4 regions of the Variovorax sp. J31P179 genome follow, and region 3 is predicted to be linked to each of the others. Evidence: predicted binding sites of a transcription regulator. Region 3 holds the regulator's gene; each other region holds the start of a gene.
What was found. The regulator sigma-54, encoded in region 3, starts transcription at its own class of promoters, with help from an activator protein. The targets are predictions, from matches to a motif close to TGGCANGNAANCTGCTTT.

Region 1: QTI17_RS08175 (ammonium transporter) is a predicted target of sigma-54. The motif match lies at 2,486-2,503, and genes of this name have one in related genera.
Region 2: hmpA (NO-inducible flavohemoprotein) is a predicted target of sigma-54. The motif match lies at 1,266-1,283, and genes of this name have one in related genera.
Region 4: QTI17_RS08250 (CmpA/NrtA family ABC transporter substrate-binding protein) is a predicted target of sigma-54. The motif match lies at 1,551-1,568, and genes of this name have one in related genera.

What each region holds. Positions count from the first base shown of each region.
Region 1 is NZ_JASZYL010000003.1:11,030-15,517, forward strand. It holds gene mog (molybdopterin adenylyltransferase) at 1-105, opposite strand, end outside; gene yjgA (ribosome biogenesis factor YjgA) at 126-782, opposite strand; gene pmbA (metalloprotease PmbA) at 841-2,211, shown strand; gene QTI17_RS08175 (ammonium transporter) at 2,575-3,777, shown strand; gene QTI17_RS08180 (NUDIX domain-containing protein) at 3,798-4,250, opposite strand; gene QTI17_RS08185 (GatB/YqeY domain-containing protein) at 4,253-4,488, opposite strand, start outside.
Region 2 is NZ_JASZYL010000001.1:38,901-43,388, reverse strand. It holds gene hmpA (NO-inducible flavohemoprotein) at 38-1,228, opposite strand; gene norR (nitric oxide reductase transcriptional regulator NorR) at 1,377-2,960, shown strand; gene selD (selenide, water dikinase SelD) at 2,965-4,044, opposite strand; gene QTI17_RS00195 (putative selenate ABC transporter substrate-binding protein) at 4,128-4,488, shown strand, end outside.
Region 3 is NZ_JASZYL010000004.1:428,044-432,531, forward strand. It holds gene lptA (lipopolysaccharide transport periplasmic protein LptA) at 1-622, shown strand, start outside; gene lptB (LPS export ABC transporter ATP-binding protein) at 637-1,413, shown strand; gene QTI17_RS13075 (RNA polymerase factor sigma-54) at 1,427-3,022, shown strand; gene QTI17_RS13080 (phospholipase D family protein) at 3,088-4,488, shown strand, end outside.
Region 4 is NZ_JASZYL010000003.1:29,657-34,144, reverse strand. It holds gene tsaD (tRNA (adenosine(37)-N6)-threonylcarbamoyltransferase complex transferase subunit TsaD) at 1-67, opposite strand, end outside; gene QTI17_RS08255 (nitrate regulatory protein) at 154-1,425, shown strand; gene QTI17_RS08250 (CmpA/NrtA family ABC transporter substrate-binding protein) at 1,749-2,993, shown strand; gene ntrB (nitrate ABC transporter permease) at 3,004-3,915, shown strand; gene QTI17_RS08240 (ABC transporter ATP-binding protein) at 3,912-4,488, shown strand, end outside.

The DNA.
Region 1 (4,488 bases), on a different contig from region 3:
GATCGGATTGCGCAGGGCGCGCTGCAGCCAGTCCTTGAGAGCCGGCAGACCCTTGTCTTCGTAGACGCCGCTGGAAGCGCGGTCGCTGACCGAGACGATGCCGATGCGGACCGGATCGAACGCCGTCATGCGTCGTCCTCGCGCGCCTGCTCGGCCGCCTCGTCGGCGAGGTCGGCCGTGCCATGCACGCGCAGCTGGGCGCGCACGATCTGGAACACCTCGCGGTAGGCCTTGCCCTGCCGCGGCGCCTCGCCCGCCGGGCCGGCCTTGATGTCCTTGCGGGCCTGGCGCACCAGGGCGCGCAGTTGCTGGGCATCGGTGGCCGGGTGGGTCTCGATCCAGCCGCCGAGGGCGTCGTTGTCGGCGATCAGCCGGTCGCGCCAGCGCTCGGCTTCGTGCAGCGCCGCGGTTTCTTCGGCCGGCAGGCGGTCCTGCTCGGCCAGGGCGGCGCGGACCGCGTCGAGCACCTCGGCGTCGAGGCCGCGCATCAGCTTGCCGATGAACTGCATCTGGCGCCGCTTGCCCTCGAAGTTGGTGATGCGCTTGGCGTCGGCAATGGCGTCCTTGAGCTTGTCGCCCAGGTCGAGCGTGTCGAACAGGCCGGCGCGCAGGCCGAGCAGGGCTTCGCCCAGCGCCTGCAGTTCGGCGCTCTCGCGTTTGAGGTCGGTCTTGCTGGCGGCGTCGGTGCCCTTGAGCTCGCGCTTGAGCTCCAGATCGAGTTCGCTGCCTTCGGCCACGAACTCGCCACGGACGAAGTAGCCTTTTTTGGGTTTGCGGGACATAGATGCAATCGTTGGCCGCACCATCGGGAACAGGGGGCGCAAGTATCATAGCCAACACATGACCACATCTTCCTCGCGCGCCGACTCCGGCTTCGCCTACAGCCGTCCTTTCTTCGAAAACCTGGTCGATTCGGCCTTGGCCCATGCCAAGAAGCTCGGAGCGACCGATGCCGGCGCGGAGGCGTCCGAGGGCTGCGGCCTGAGCGTCTCGGTGCGCAAGGGCGAGCTCGAGAACGTCGAGCGCAACCGCGACAAGTCGCTCGGCGTCACGGTCTACGTGGGCCACCGCCGCGGCAATGCCAGCACCTCCGACTTCTCCGAGGCGGCGATCGCCCAGACCGTGCAGGCGGCCTACGACATCGCCCGCTTCACGGCCGAGGACCCGGTCAGCGGCCTGCCCGACGAGGCTGATATCGCCAAGGAGCAGCCGGACCTCGACCTGTTCCACCCCTGGGACGTCACGAGCGAACAGGCCGCCCAGCTGGCGCTGGAGTGCGAGGCCGCGGCCCTGTCGACCGACAAGCGCATCACCAACAGCGAAGGTGCCGGGGTCTCGGCGCAGCAAAGCCATTTCTTCAGCGCCCACACCCGCGGCTTCCGCGGCGGCTATGCCAGCTCGCGCCATTCGATCTCGGTGGCGCCGATCGCCGGCAAGGGCGACGACATGCAGCGCGACGCCTGGTACAGCTCGATGCGCTCGGCCGACGAGCTGGCGAGCCCGGTGGCCGTGGGCCGCTATGCCGCCGAGCGGGCCCTGAGCCGCCTCAAGTCGCGCAAGATCAAGACCACCGAATGCCCGGTGCTGTTCGAGTCGCCGCTGGCGGCCGGACTGCTGGGCGGGCTGGTGCAGGCCACCAGCGGCGGTGCGCTGTATCGCAAAAGCACCTTCCTGCTCGATTCGCTCGGCAAGAAGGTGCTGCCCAAGCACATCGACGTGGTCGAAGACCCGCATCTGCTGCGCGGCAAGGGCAGCTCGCCCTTCGACGACGAGGGCGTCGTGACGCGCAAGCGCAAGGTGGTCGACGCCGGACGGCTCGAGGGCTATTTCCTCAGTACCTACTCGGCGCGCAAGCTGGGCATGAAGACCACCGGCAATGCCGGCGGCTCGCACAACCTCACGCTGACCTCCCGCCTGACGAAGAAGGGCGACGACCTCGATGCCATGCTCGAAAAGCTGGGCACCGGCCTGCTGGTGATCGAGTTGATGGGGCAGGGCGTCAACTACGTGACGGGCGACTATTCGCGCGGCGCCAGCGGCTTCTGGGTCGAGAAGGGCCGGATCGCGTTCCCGGTGCAGGAGATCACGATCGCCGGCAACCTCAAGGACATGCTGATGGGCATCGAGGCGGTGGGCGCGGATGCGTACAACTACGGGGCGAAGACGACGGGTTCTCTGCTGGTCAATCGCATGAAGGTCGCGGGGGCGTAACCGGCTCGCCCCCAGGTTGCCCGGCACTTCGTGTCCGGGCGCTCGAGTCGCTGCCAGAGGCAGCGGCCCTTCGGAGCCGTCCAAGCCTGCGCAGGCAGGCTTGGAGCCGCGGCTCCTCAGCCCCCCACCGGGGGCAACACCTGCGGCCTGGCAAAGCCAGTTCCGCGGTGTTTCACCAACGGGCCTGGCTGCGCCGGCCTTTGAGCCAGCGCGCTTTCCATGTCGGTGCGGGATGCAGCGATTTGGACAAGAAGGCACCGCAGTGAGGCGGATTTGGCACCATTTTTGCTTTCGATCGGTGCGTCAGCCGGGCCATCCGGCGTCGACGCACCATCTCCAAGCAAATATCAAAGCCAATCTCCAATGGATGCACTCACTCGGGGCACGAACGCGCTCTTTCTTCTCCTTGGCGCCATCATGGTGTTGTCGATGCATGCGGGTTTTGCCTTTCTCGAACTCGGCACCGTGCGCAAGAAGAACCAGGTCAATGCGCTGGTCAAGATCCTGGTCGACTTCTCGGTCTCGACCATCGTCTATTTCCTCGTCGGCTTCGGCGTCGCCTACGGCACGCACTTCTTTGTCGGCGCCGAGCAACTGGCGGCCGGCAGCGGCTTCGAGCTGGTGCGCTTCTTCTTCCTGCTCACCTTCGCCGCGGCGATCCCGGCCATCATCTCGGGCGGCATCGCGGAGCGCGCGAAGTTCTGGCCGCAGCTGATCGCCACGGCCGTCATCGTGGGCCTGGTGTATCCGCTCTACGAGGGCATCGCCTGGAACCGGGCCTTCGGCATCCAGGACTGGCTGGCCCGGGTCACGGGCAACGAGTTCCACGACTTCGCCGGCTCGGTGGTGGTCCATGCGATGGGCGGCTGGCTGGCGCTGCCGGCGGTGCTGCTGCTGGGGGCGCGCCGCAACCGCTACCGGGGCGACGGCTCGCTGAGCGCGCACCCGCCCTCGAACATCCCGTTCCTGGCCCTCGGCGCCTGGGTCCTGTGCGTGGGCTGGTTCGGCTTCAACGTGATGAGCGCCCAGACGATCGACAAGATCTCGGGCCTGGTGGCGGTCAATTCGCTGATGGCGATGGTCGGCGGCACGCTGGTGGCGCTGGCGTTGGGCAGGAACGACCCCGGCTTCGTCTACAACGGGCCGCTGGCGGGCCTGGTGGCGGTCTGCGCCGGCTCCGACCTGATGCACCCGATCGGCGCGCTGGTGGTGGGAGGCGTGGCCGGCGCGATCTTCGTGAAGATGTTCACCCTGACGCAGAACAAGTGGAAGATCGACGACGTGCTCGGCGTCTGGCCGCTGCACGGCCTCTGCGGAACCTGGGGCGGCATCGCGGCCGGGATCTTCGGCAGCCGGGCGCTCGGCGGCATCGGCGGGGTGAACCTCTGGGCCCAGCTGGTCGGGGTAGCGATCGGGGTCGCCTGGGCGCTGGTCGCCGGCGCAGCGGTCTACGGCGTGCTGCAGGCCACGCTGGGGCTGCGGCTGTCGCAGGAGGAGGAGTACGACGGCGCCGACCTGTCGATCCACCACATCTCGGCCACCCCGGAGCGCGAAGCCAACTGGTAGAACGGCACCCGGGCCGGCGCTCAGGCGGCGAGCGCGGCGCGGACTTTTTCGATCACCCGGACGTAGGGCGCGGCAAAGTCCTCCAGCGACGCGTCCGGCGTCAGCCAGCTGAAGCTGAACACCAACCCGTCTTCTTCCGGGCTTCCCATTGCGACATGGTCGAAGGTTTCGGGCAGCGGGTGTTCGATGCGCATCAGGAACAGGTGCCACAGCTGCGGATGGCGGTGCTTGTTGCCTTCGATGCCGGCCTCGCAGTAGCGGTCGATGGTGCCCAGCGGCTCCAGCGGCCCCGCGTAGTCGACCCCCGACTCTTCCAGCAGTTCGCGCCGCACCGCGTCCTCGGGCGCTTCGCCGGGCTCGATCGTGCCCTTGGGCAGCTGCATGCCGCGGTCCTCGGGATGGTGGAACACCAGCAGCCGGCCCTGGGCGTCGACCAGGCAGGCGCAGGCCTTGAGGACCGGGCGCGACTTCATGCTCAGGCGCTGGCCAGTGCCGCCTTGACGGCGGCGCTGACCTGGCCCATGTCGGCCTTGCCGGCCAGCCTGGCCTTGACCGCGCCCATCACCTTGCCCATGTCGCCCGGGCCCTTGGCGCCGAGTTCGGCGACGATCGCCCGGACCTCGACCGCCACCTCGTCGGCGCTCATGCGCTGCGGCAGGTAGACCTCGAGCACCTTGATCTCGGCCGCTTCCTTGTCGGCCAGGTCGGTGC
Region 2 (4,488 bases), on a different contig from region 3:
ATGTAGCATCATTTGATGCGAGACGGATCGCTGCATCCTACTCCAGCGCCGACGCCGGCCCGAAGAACTCGTAGCGCGCCTGCCGATCCGGCACGCCGAGCGCGCGCAGTGCGCTCTTCACCTGCTGCATGAAGGGCTTCGGTCCGAGAAAGTAGGCGTCAACGTCGCGTGTCGCCGGCAGCCACTGCGCGAGCTTCTGCGCGTCGAGGCGGCCGACCGCATGCGGGGCGTCCGCTGCGGGCGCACCTTCGCTCACTTCGTCGTAGCAATAGAAGCGCGCGAGCTGCGGATGCTTGTGGGCCAGCGCATCGATGGCATGGCGGAAGGCATGCGCGCCTCGCGTGCGCGCGCAGTGGATGAAGTGGACCGCGCGCGAGGTCTTGAGCGCGGCCTCGAGCATCGCCAGCGTCGGCGTGATGCCGACCCCGCCGCTGATCAGCACCAGCGGCCGTTCGCCCGGCTCCAGCGTGAAGGCGCCCGCCGGCGGGAACAGCTCGACCGTGCTGCCTTCGCCGACTTCGTCGTGCAGGTGGTTCGATGCCAGGCCGCCGGTTTCGCGCTTGACGCTGATGCGGTAGGTCTGGCCGTTCGGCGCCGCCGACAGCGAGTAGTTGCGGCGGATCTCGTTGCCGTCGACGACCAGCCGCAGGCCGATGTACTGGCCCGGCTTGAAGTCGAGGATCGCGCCACCATCGGCCGGCGCCAGGTAGAAGGAATTGATCTCCTCGCTCTCGACTTCCCTGCGCACGACGACGAAGGGCCGGGCACCGCGCCAGCCGCCGGGCGCATCGGCCCGCTCGTCGTAGGCCTGCTTCTCGGCACCGATCAGGATGTCGGCCAGTTGCCCGTAGGCGGCGGCCCAGGCGGCGATCACCTCGTCGGTGGCGATCTCGGCACCGAGCACCTCGCGGATCGCACGCAGCAGGCAGGCACCGACGATCGGGTAGTGCTCGGGCAGCACCTGCAGCGCGACGTGCTTGTTGACGATCTGGCCGGCCAGATCGCCGAGCGCTTCGAGCCGGTCGATGTTCTTGGCGTACATCAGCACGCCGTTGGCCAGCGCGCGCGGCTGGTCCCCGCTGGCCTGGTGGGCCTGGTTGAACAGCGGCCGCACTTCCGGATGCTCGTCGAGCATGATCCGGTAGAAGTGCGTGGTCAGCGCCTCGCCGCCGGTTTCGAGCAGTGGCACGGTGGCGGTGACGATGGATTTCTGTTGCGGGGTCAGCACGGAAAAGGCTCCTGGAGTTCAGATGGATGCCTTGTTCATCGCAATCTCCGTTCCAGGCGCGGGGGGCAGCAAAATCAACGACTTGTCGTTGACAGTGTCCTTATGACCTGACGAAAATCGTGTCGATATGACCCACTACCGTGTCCAGATGACTGCCGACAAGCTGCTCGAAGCGGTCGCGCCGCTGGTCGCTGACCTGGGCTCCGGCCTGCCGGCCGAGGAGCTCTATCGCCGCCTGTTGCAGTCGCTGCGCCTGCTGCTGCCCTGCGATGCCGCGGCGCTGCTTCGGCTCGAGGACGGCAGCCTGCTGCCGCTGGCGGTCGACGGCTTGAGCCGCGACACGCTGGGCCGTCGTTTCCGCATCGCCGAGCACCCGCGCTTCGCGGCGCTGCTGGGGGCCGCCGGGCCCTTGCGCTTTCCTTCCGACAGCGCGCTGCCCGACCCCTACGACGGCCTGGTCGAGGGCCTGCATGGCGACCTCCCCGTGCACGACTGCGTGGGCTGCCCGATCCAGCTCCATCAACGGATCTGGGGCTTGCTTACGCTCGACGCGCTGCAGCCCGATCGCTTTTCGCGCGGCGACCTGGCGGCGCTGCAGCTGTTCGCCAACCTGGCGGCCGGCATCGTCACCGTGGCCGGCCGAATCGAACAGTTGGAGAACCGCGTGGCGCTCGAGAGCCTGCGCGCCGAAGGCTACCGGCTCGCCGCGGCGCCGCGCGCCCGCGAGCTGATCGGCCGCAGCACGGCCATGCGCCGGCTCGTCGCCGACATCGAGACCGTGGCCGGCAGCGAGCTGTCGGTGCTGATCCAGGGCGAGACCGGCGTCGGCAAGGAACTGGTCGCGGAGGCGATCCATGCCGGGTCCCCGCGTGCGGCGCGGCCCATGATCAGCCTCAACTGCGCGGCCCTGCCCGAGACGCTGGTCGAAAGCGAATTGTTCGGCCACGTCAAGGGCGCGTTCACGGGCGCCACCAGCGACCGGCCGGGCAAGTTCGAGCTGGCCGATGGCGGCACGCTGTTCCTGGACGAGGTCGGCGAGCTGTCGATGCCGGTGCAGGCCAAGCTGCTGCGTGTGCTGCAGAGCGGCCAGCTGCAGCGCCTGGGCTCCGACCGCGAGCACCATGTGGACGTGCGCCTGATCGCTGCCAGCAACCGGGACCTGGCCGACGAGGTCAAGGCCGGCCGCCTGCGCGCCGACTTCTACCACCGCCTGAGCGCCTACCCGCTGCGGGTGCCGCCCCTGCGCGAGCGGGGCCGCGACGTGCTGCTGCTGAGCGGCTTCTTCCTCGAAGAGAACCGCTCCCGGCTCGGCATCGGCGCGGCCCGGCTCGATGCCAGCGCGCAGGCGGCGCTGCTGGCGTACGACTGGCCGGGCAACGTGCGCGAGTTGGAGCATCTGCTCGGGCGCAGCGCGCTGAAGGCGCGCGCGCGGCATCCGCAGCGGCCGCGGATCCTGAGCCTCACGGCGGAAGACCTGGATCTGGAAGGGCGCCGCGCCGAGGTCGCCCCAGCGATCGAAGGGGCGGACAGCGCGGACAGCGCCACCGACGCGCCGCGCCAGGGCGAGTCGCTCCAGCAAGCCGTCGATGCGCTGAAGAGGCAGCGCCTGCTGGCGGCGCTCGCGGCGCATGGCTTCAACCGGGCGGCGGCCGCGCAGTCGCTCGGCCTCGACCGGGCCAACCTGATCCGGCTGGCGAAGCGGCTGGGGGTCGCGCTCGAACCCGTGAAATGAGGCCTCAGGGCAGCAGGCGCAAGCCGGCCCGGCCGGCTTCGGTGCGGCCGATCACGGCCGCGGCGCCGAAGCCTTCGTCGCGGAAGATCGCCAGCACCGCATCGACCGCCTCGGGCGCGCAGCTCACCAGCAGTCCGCCCGAAGTCTGGGGGTCGCTCAGCAGCGCCTGGGCAGTGGCCGGCAGGCCCGCGGCCAGCTCGACATCGGCGCCATAGCCGCTCCAGTTGCGGCCCGAGGCGCCGGTCACGAAGCCCTCGGCGGCCAGCGCCTCGACGCCTTCGAGCCGCGGCACCTTCGACCACTCGATCACGGCGGTCAGCCCGGCGCCGCGCGCGAGCTCGAGCGCGTGGCCGGCCAGTCCGAAGCCCGTGACGTCGGTCAGCGCATGCACGCCGGGCAGCGCCGCCAGCGCGATGCCGGGCGTGTTGAGCCGAGTCGTGCTGTCGATCAGCTGCCGGTAACCGGCCTCCGACAATTGCTCCTTCTTGAGCGCCGCCGACAGCACGCCGACGCCCAGCGGCTTGCCGAGCACCAGCAGGTCGCCGGCCCGGGCGTCGGCGTTGCGCTTGACCTGCGCCGGGTCGACCAGGCCCATCACCACCAGCCCATAGATCGGCTCGACCGAGTCGATGGTGTGGCCGCCCGCGATCGGGATCCCGGCGGCGCGGCAGACGTCCTGGCCACCGCGCACGATCTCGCCGATGGCCTCGATCGGCAGTTGGGCGACCGGCATCGCGACCAGCGCCAGCGCCATGATCGGCTTGCCGCCCATCGCGTAGACGTCGCTGATCGCGTTGGTGGCCGCGATGCGCCCGAACTCGTATGGATCGTCGACGATCGGCATGAAGAAATCGGTGGTCGCGATCAGGGCCTGGCGGTCGTTGAGCCGGTAGACGGCGGCGTCGTCGGCCGTTTCGATGCCGACCATCAGCTCGGGCGGCATCAGGCCGCCGGCGCCGCTCTTCAGGATCTGCGAGAGCACGCCGGGCGCGATCTTGCAGCCGCAGCCGCCGCCATGCGAGAAGCTGGTGAGCCGCAGCGGCGCGAGCGGGTTGACGGGGCGGGAGGAGGGCGTGTCGTTCATGGGGCCCATTATCCGAGCGGCGTGCTGGCGCGTCTTTCTACAATCGAGGGTTGTCCGCCTACCGGCCCTCCGGCCGCTCCCTCATGAAAACAATCTCCCGCCGCGCCTTGGCGCTGGTCCTTTCCGCCTTCGCCGTCGGTGCCTTTGCTCAGGGCAAGGTGCTGCGCGTGTCCGCCATTCCCGACGAGGCGCCGACCGAGCTGCAGCGCAAGTTCAAGCCGCTGGGCGACTACCTGCAGAAGGAGACCGGCATGGAGGTGCAGTTCACCCCGGTCACCGACTATGCGGCGGTGGTCGAGGGGCTGGCCACCAACAAGCTCGACCTGGCCTGGCTCGGCGGCTTCACCTTCGTGCAGGCGCGCATCCGCACCAACGGCGGCGCGGTGCCGATCGTGCAGCGGGCCGAAGACAAGGTGTTCACCAGCAAGTTCATCGTGCCGGTCG
Region 3 (4,488 bases):
GCTGGCCGGTTTCGCATCGCTGGCCCCGGCCGAGCAGGCCGACCGGAGCAAGCCGATGAACATCGAGGCCGACAACATGCGCTACGACGACCTCAAGCAGACCAGCGTGTTCACCGGCAACGTGGTCGTCAACAAGGGCACGATCCAGATCCGCGGCACCCGGATCGACGTCCGCCAGGATCCCGAGGGCTACCAGTACGGCGTCGTCACGGCCGAACCGGGCAAGCTGGCCTACTTCAAGCAGAAGCGCAACAGCGGCACCGACGAGTGGATCGAGGGCGAGGGCGAGGTGATCGAATACGACAGCCGCGCCGACAACGTGAAGTTCATCCGCCGCGCGGTCATGCGCCGCCTGATCGGCGCCACCCCCAACGACGAGAGCAGCGGACCGCTGATCGTCTACGACCAGAGCAACGACACCTTCACGGTGAATGGTTCGTCGCTGCCGCCGAATGCCGGCGTCTCGACCCAGGCGAGCGGCCGGGTCAAGGCGATCCTCACGCCCAAGGCGGCCGCGGCACCCGCAACCCCCGGCGCCAAGCCGGCGGCGCCGGCCACCACGCCGGCGCCGGGCAACAGCCTGCGTTCCACCACCACGCTGGGCGGAGACTCCAAGCAGTGATCGAAACAGCCGGGATGAGTGTCAGCGACAGCCAGCCGGGCAGCCGGCTGGAAGCGCGCAGCCTGCAGAAGAGCTATGGCAGCCGCACGGTCGTCAAGGACGTGTCGCTGGCGGTGCAGAAGGGCGAAGTGGTCGGACTGCTGGGCCCCAACGGCGCCGGCAAGACCACCTCGTTCTACATGATCGTCGGGCTGGTGCGGGCCGATGCCGGCGAGATTTCGATCGATGGCGAGCCGATCGCCCACATGCCGATCCATCGCCGCGCCCGCATGGGCCTGAGCTACCTGCCCCAGGAGGCCTCGATCTTCCGCAAGCTGACGGTCGAGGAAAACGTCCGCGCGGTGCTCGAGCTGCAGGCCGAGCCCGACGAACGCGGCCGGATGGTGCCGCTCGACAAGGCCCGCATCGAGGAGCGCCTGGGCGAGCTGCTGGCCGACCTCCGGGTCGACCACCTGCGCGATTCGTCGGCGCTGTCGCTGTCCGGCGGCGAGCGCCGCCGGGTCGAGATCGCCCGCGCCCTCGCGACCCAGCCGCGCTTCATCCTGCTGGACGAACCCTTCGCCGGCATCGACCCGATCGCGGTGATCGAGATCCAGCGGATCATCAGTTTCCTGAAGGAGCGCGGCATCGGCGTGCTCATCACCGACCACAACGTGCGTGAAACGCTGGGCATCTGCGATCACGCGTTCATCATCAGCGACGGGCATGTGCTGGCACAAGGCACGCCTTCGGAGATCGTCGACAACGCCGAGGTACGACGCGTGTACCTGGGCGAGCACTTCCGGATGTAGGAGCCCAATCTCGATGAAGCAGGGGCTTTCGCTTCGCGTCTCTCAGCACCTGGCGCTCACGCCGCAGCTGCAGCAGTCGATCCGGCTGCTGCAGCTCTCCACGCTCGAGTTGAGCCAGGAGGTCGAGCAGATGCTCGACGACAACCCGTTCCTCGAACGCACGGCCGAGGAAGCCGCGCGCGAGGAATTCGGCCTCGAGAGCGCCGATACGCCGGTGCGCGACGAAGATCGCCAGGCCGAATTCAACGGCGATGGCGACGGCGACTTCACGCCCGGCCCCTCGGCGCCCGCCGCCGAGGTCGCGGTGTCCGCCGAGGTTGCCGAGCCCGCCACCCTGGACGCGGTCGACGGCGAGCCCGACTGGGAGGGTGACGGCACGGTCGACATGGCGCCCGACGACAGCGAGTGGGGCAGCGATGCGCCCGCGCGCACCAACAACCTGGGCGACGACGAGCGCACCGATGCCACCGAATTGGCGCGCAGCCAGGAGTCGCTGCAGTCCTTCCTGCACCGCCAGGCGCTGGGCCTGCGGCTCAGCGAGACCGACCGTGCGGCGCTGCGCTTCCTGATCGAATCGCTCAACGACGACGGCTACCTCGAGGATTCGCTGCCGGCGCTGGCCTCGGGCCTGGCCGGCGACGACAACGACCAGTTCGACGACCTGGTGCATCACTTCCAGGTCGCGCTCGGCCTGCTGCAGAGCCTGGAGCCGGCCGGTGTCGGCGCGCGCAATCTGGGCGAGTGCCTGACGATCCAGCTGCGCGCCCTGGCGCAGCCCGACGAGGACGCCGACGAGGCGCAGGTGCGCATGACCGCGATCGCGATCTGCAAGCAGCCGATGGAGCTGCTCGCGCGGCGCGACTTCAAGCGGCTGGCGACGCTCACGCGCAGCAACGAGGAAGAGGTCCGCGCGGCGCTGCAGCTGATCGCGCGGCTCGAGCCCAAGCCGGGCCGCCGCTTCGTCGACGTCGAGCGCAATGTGGTGATACCCGACGTGATCGTGACGCGCATCGGCAACGGCACCCACACCAGGTTCCGCGTCATGCTCAACCCCGAGGTCATGCCGCGGCTGCGGGTGCACGACATCTACGCCGGCGCGCTCAAGCAGCACAAGGGCGAAGGCAGCCAGGCGCTGTCGCAGCGGCTGCAGGAGGCGCGCTGGTTCATCAAGAACATCCAGCAGCGCTTCGACACCATCCTGCGGGTGTCGAACGCGATCGTCGAGCGGCAGAAGAGCTTCTTCGTGCACGGCGAGCTCGCGATGCGGCCGCTGGTGCTGCGCGAGATCGCCGACGAGCTCGGCCTGCACGAATCCACCATCAGCCGCGTGACCACCGCCAAGTACATGGCGACGCCCTACGGCACGGTCGAGCTCAAGTACTTCTTCGGCTCGGCGCTCGGCACCGAGACCGGGGGCAACGCCTCCAGCACCGCGGTACGGGCGCTGATCAAGCAGTTCGTGAGCGCCGAAGACCTGAAGAAGCCGCTGTCGGACAGCCAGATCTCAGAGATGCTCAAGGAGCAGGGGATCGAATGCGCGCGCCGCACGGTGGCGAAGTACCGCGAGGCCCTGCGCATCGCGCCGGCCAATCTGCGCAAGGCCCTCTAGGGATGCTTCACCGCCCGGGCCTGCTGGCGCGCTGGTGGCGGCTCGGCCTGGCGCTGGTGGCGACGATGCTGCTGGCCAGCGGCTGCGCGATGCTGCCGGCCGACTTCGAGCGCCAGCCCTCGAGCGCGATCGCGGCCTCCGCGGAGACCACGCTGGGCCGGATCGCCAAGGCCTCCTCGCCCGACCCGGACCTGAGCGGTTTCCGACTCATGCCCGGCGGCGATTTCGCCCTCGACACCCGCTTGCAGCTCGCGCGCCGCGCCGAGCGCACGCTCGACGTCCAGTACTACCAGATCGAGAACGACGAGACCGGCCGCTACTTCCTGCGCGCCCTGCGCGACGCGGCGCTGCGCGGCGTGCGCGTGCGGCTGCTGATGGACGACCTCTACACCTCCGGAGAGGACGAACTGCTGCTCGCGCTGGCCGCGACGCCGAACCTCGAGCTGCGGCTGTTCAACCCGTTTCCGGCCGGCCGCGGCAGCATGCTGCAGCGCTTCTCCAGCTCGCTGTTCGACTTCGATCGGGTGAACCGGCGGATGCACAACAAGCTCTTCATCGCCGACGGCGCGATGGCGGTGGCGGGCGGCCGCAACATCGGGAACCAGTACTTCACGCAGACCGCCGGCGCGAACTTCCTGGATATCGACACCTTCGTTGCCGGCGCCCTCGTGAAGCGCCTCGGCAGCCTGTTCGACCTGTTCTGGAACAGCCCCTACGTGCGGCCGATCGGGACCGTGATCGGCTCCCCGCTGCCGCCGGCGGAACTGCAGCAGCGCTTCGATCAGGCCACGGGCCCCGCCACGACGCCGGCGCCGCGCCCACCGGCACCCAACGACGTGCTGGGCTACGCGCCGCTCGGGCCGGAGCTGAAGGACGGCGCCCGGCTCGACCTGATCTGGACCTTGGCCGAGGCCTATGCCGACGCCCCCGACCGGGTCGTCGGCAAGACCGCGTCGTACGGCGGCGTGCCGCTGCTCGATGTCGACAGCGTGCGCTACAACGTGATCGAGCAGATGCGGCGCTCGCGCTCCGAAGTCACGCTGGTGTCGCCCTACCTGATCCCGGGCAAGGCCGGTCTCGAGGTCATGCGCGAGATCCGCGGGCGCGGGGTGCGCATCAGCGTCGTCACCAATTCGCTCGCCGCCACCGACGAGCCGGTGGTCCACACCGGCTACCGGCGCTACCGGCCCGACATGCTGCGGCTCGGCGTCGAGATCTACGAATTGAGTTCGGCGCGCACCAAGCGCAGCGTGCGGCTCGGGCTGTTCGGCTCGCAGGTCGGCCGGCTGCACGCGAAGGCGGCGATCTTCGATCGGCGCTCGCTGTTCCTGGGCTCGATGAACTTCGATCCGCGCTCGGACACCCACAACACCGAGATCGGGCTTTTCATCGCCAGCCCCGAGCTGGCGCAGCAGGTCCTGAAGCTGCTCGACGTGCTCAAGCAGCAGGGCGCCTACCGGGTGCGC
Region 4 (4,488 bases), on a different contig from region 3:
CGTCCACGGTCTCGACCAGCGCCACGCCGGTTTCATCGCAGGAGGATTCGATTCCCAGTACATGCATCCGTCGAGTGTAGGCGGCGCCCTGTTCCGGGGCACGGATGTTGCTGCATTCCCCTGGAACGGCCCCCGGGCCTCGAGAACACCCCGATGAAATCCGGATTGAGCTTCCTGGTCGGCGCCCTGCGCTGCGAAATCGACGAGCTGGAGCAGCTCGCGCGAACCAGCGAGCTGGTGGCGACGATCGGCCGGCTGGTCCATGCCCTGCAGCGCGAACGCGGCATCTCGAACGTGCTGCTGGCGTCGCGCGGCCAGCGCTTCGTCGCGCAGCGCGACGCCCAGATCGCCGAATGCCTGCGGCAGGAGCAGGCCGTGCGCCTGGCCTTCGACCAGCTCGACGCCGCCGACGGCCGCATCGGCAACGGTGCGCGGCTGTTCAGCCGGATCGCCTGGGTGCTGCCGGGGATGGACGCCCTGGCCGGGCTGCGCCAGCGGATCGGCGCGCAGGATATCGATGCCGCGCAGTCGACCGCCGCCTTCGGCAAGCTGATCGCCGGCCTGATCGCGGTGGTGTTCGAGGCCGCCGACGGCGCGACCGACCCGGAGATCTCGCGCCTCCTGGTCGCACTGTTCAACTTCATGCAGGGCAAGGAGTTCGCGGGCCAGGAGCGGGCCTGCGGCGCCGCGGCCTTCGCCTCGGGCCGCAACGACGGCGCCCGCCAGCAGCAATGGCTGCACCTGATCGCTTCGCAGGAGCATTGCTTCGCGCTGTTCGCAGACTTCGCTGCGCCCGGCCTGGCCGAGGTGTGGGGCTCGGTGCAGGCGGCGGCGCAGCTGGCCGAACTGGAGCGGCTGCGCCGCATCGCCTGCGCAGCGCCCGCCGGCGTGGCGCTCGACAGCGAGCTGAGCCCGGCCTGGTTCGACTGCTGCACCCGCCGCATCGACGCCATGCAGGCGGTCGAGGAGCGCCTGGCGGCCGACCTGCGCGGGCTCTGCCTGCACAAGACCACGCAGGCCCGCAGCGAACTGCAGGCCCACGAAGCCCTGCTGGCCAGCCTGCAGGTTGGAAACGGCGTGGAAACGGCGGATTTTTTTCTCGACGCGCCGGCGACGCCGGATGCACCGGCCGGCGGCGCGCCCTACGGCCGGCAGCTCGAGCGCTCGATCCTCGACATGGTGCAGGAGCAGTCGCGCCGGCTGCAGGCGATGGGCGACGAGCTCGACACCGTGCGCGCCGCCCTCAACGAGCGCAAGCTGGTCGAGCGCGCCAAGGGACTGCTGATGGCGCACCGCCGCATCCGCGAGGAGGAGGCCCACAAGATGCTGCGCCAGACCGCGATGAACCAGGGCCGGCGCCTGGTCGAGGTCGCCGAATCGGTGCTTGCCATGGCCGAGTACCTGCCCGTCGACAAGGCGCCCTGAGTGCATCGGCGGCCCGCAATGGTGCACTGCACAAGCACTTCGCGACGGCAGGCCTCTTGCGGAATCCGCGCCACGGCGAGCATTGACGGGTATTCAACGCTCCTCTTTTCATAGCAACCAGCAATTGGCACGCCGCTTGCTGTCTCCCAGTCCATAGACCGACGAAGGTCTTCAGGCAGGCGGCATCCAACGGCGGGTGCGGCCCACCGAACCGGACAAAGGCGTCCTTATCCCGCAGGGGCTCGTTTTCGAGCGGCCCGTGCGTGGTGAGGGCGCCTTTTCGTTTTTCCGAACCGCTTTTTTCACTTCCCGGAGTACGACCCATGACCGATGCGCTGAAACCCACACTGAGTCGCCGCCGAGTGCTGCAGGCCGCCGCCGCGGGCGTGGCCGGGCTCGACCCCGCGCTGCGTGCCGCCGTCTGGGCCCAGGGCTCCGACAAGCCCGAGAAGGAAGAAGTCAAGATCGGCTTCATCCCGCTGACCGACTGCGCCAGCGTGGTGATGGCCTCGGTGCTGGGCATCGACAAGAAGTACGGCGTCAAGATCGTGCCGAGCAAGGAGGCCAGCTGGGCCGGCGTGCGCGACAAGCTGGTGAACGGCGAACTGGATTTCGCCCACGTGCTGTACGGCCTGGTCTACGGCGTGCACCTGGGCATCGGCGGCCCGAAGAAGGACATGGCGGTGCTCATGACCCTCAACAACAACGGGCAAGCCATCACGCTGTCGAAGAAGCTGGCCGACAAGGGGGCGGTCGACGGCGCATCGCTGGCCAAGGTGATGGGCAAGGAAAAAGCCGAATACACCTTCGCCCAGACCTTCCCCACCGGCACCCACGCGATGTGGCTGTACTACTGGATGGCGGCCAACGGCATCAACCCGCTGAAGGACGCCAAGGTCATCACCGTGCCGCCGCCGCAGATGGTGGCCAACATGCGCGTGGGCAACATGGACGGTTTTTGCGTCGGTGAGCCCTGGGGCCAGCGCGCGATCATGGACGGCATCGGCATCACGGCGATCACCAGCCAGGACATCTGGAAGGACCATCCCGAGAAGGTGCTCGGCACCACCGGCGACTTCGTGAAGAAGTATCCGAACACCGCGCGCGCCGTGACCGCCGCGATCCTCGAGGCCGGCAAGTGGATCGACGCCGGCCTGCAGAACAAGAACAAGATGGCCGAGACCATCGCCGACAAGAGCTACGTCAACACCAGCGTGGACGCGATCAACCAGCGCATCCTGGGGCGCTACACCAACGGCCTCGGCAAGAACTGGGACGACCCCAACTACATGAAGTTCTACGCCGACGGCGCGGTCTCCTATCCGTACCTGTCGGACGGCATGTGGTTCCTGACCCAGCACAAGCGCTGGGGCCTGCTGAAGGAGCATCCGGACTACCTGCAGGTGGCGACCCAGATCAACCAGATCGACATCTACAAACAGGCCGCCGCCGCGGCCAAGACGCCGGTGCCGAAGGAAACGATGCGCAGCAGCAAGCTGTTCGACGGCGTCGTCTGGGACGGCAAGAACCCGAAGCAGTACGCCGATTCGTTCAAGGTCCATGCCTGAGGAGCCCACCATGGTCAGTGCCGTCTTCCATTCCCCCCTCGATGCTCACGCGGCCTTGCCGCCGGCGGCAAAAGCCGTCGCCCGCCCGGCCGCCGCGGCTGCGCCGGTCGCGCTCCAACCGATGCCGCGCGTGCCGCGCGATTTCCGCGCCGTCTGGCTGCGCGTGCTGCCGCCGGTGCTCGGCTTCGCGCTGCTGGTCCTGGTCTGGGAACTGGTGGCGCTGAAGAGCACCACCGGCTTCCCGTCGCCGCTCGCCACCTGGCAGCAGGCGCTGACCGTGTTCAGCGACCCGTTCTACAGCAAGGGCCCGAACGACCAGGGCGTGGGCTGGAACGTGCTCTCGTCGCTGCAGCGGGTGGCGCTGGGCTTCGGGCTGGCGGCCGCGGTCGGCATCCCGGCCGGCTTCGCGATCGGGCGCTTCGAGTTTCTCTCTCGCATGTTCAATCCGCTGATCAGCCTGCTGCGGCCGGTGTCGCCGCTGGCCTGGCTGCCGATCGGCCTGCTGGTATTCAAGGGCGCCAACCCGGCCGCCATCTGGACCATCTTCATCTGCTCGATCTGGCCGATGATCATCAACACCGCGGTCGGCGTGCAGCGCGTGCCGAGCGACTACATGAACGTCGCCCGCGTGCTGAACCTCAGCGAATGGAAGATCTTCACCAAGATCCTGTTCCCCGCCGTGCTGCCCTACATGCTGACCGGCGTGCGGCTGGCGGTCGGCACCGCCTGGCTGGTGATCGTCGCGGCCGAGATGCTGACCGGCGGCGTCGGCATCGGCTTCTGGGTCTGGGACGAGTGGAACAACCTCAACGTCGCCAACATCATCATCGCGATCTTCGTCATCGGCATCGTTGGTCTGGTGCTCGAGTTCGCGCTCGTCAAGATCGCCACCGCATTCACGTTCGAAGAGGTCAAGCAATGAACGACGACAGCAAGTACATCGCGATCGAAGGCGTCGAGCAGCGTTTCAAGACCGCCAAGGGCAGCTTCCTGGCGCTGCGCGACATCCACCTGAACGTCGCCAAGGGCGAGTTCATCACGCTGATCGGCCACTCGGGCTGCGGCAAGTCGACGCTGCTGAACCTCATCGCCGGCCTGACCACGCCGACGCAGGGCGTGCTGCTGTGCGCCAACCGCGAGATCAAGGGCCCGGGGCCGGAGCGTGCGGTGGTGTTCCAGAACCACTCGCTGCTGCCCTGGCTGACCTGCCACGAGAACGTCTACCTGGCGGTCGAGCGGGTGTTCGCGGCGACCGAGAACAAGGCGCAGCTCAAGGCCCGCACCGAGGCGGCGCTGGCGCTGGTGGGCCTCACGCCGGCGGCGCAGAAGCGGCCCGGCGAGATCTCGGGCGGCATGAAGCAGCGCGTGGGCATCGCGCGGGCGCTGTCGATGGAACCCAAGGTGCTGCTGATGGACGAGCCCTTCGGCGCCCTCGATGCGCTGACCCGCGCCAAGCTGCAGGACGAACTGCTGGCGATCGTGCAGAAGACCCGCA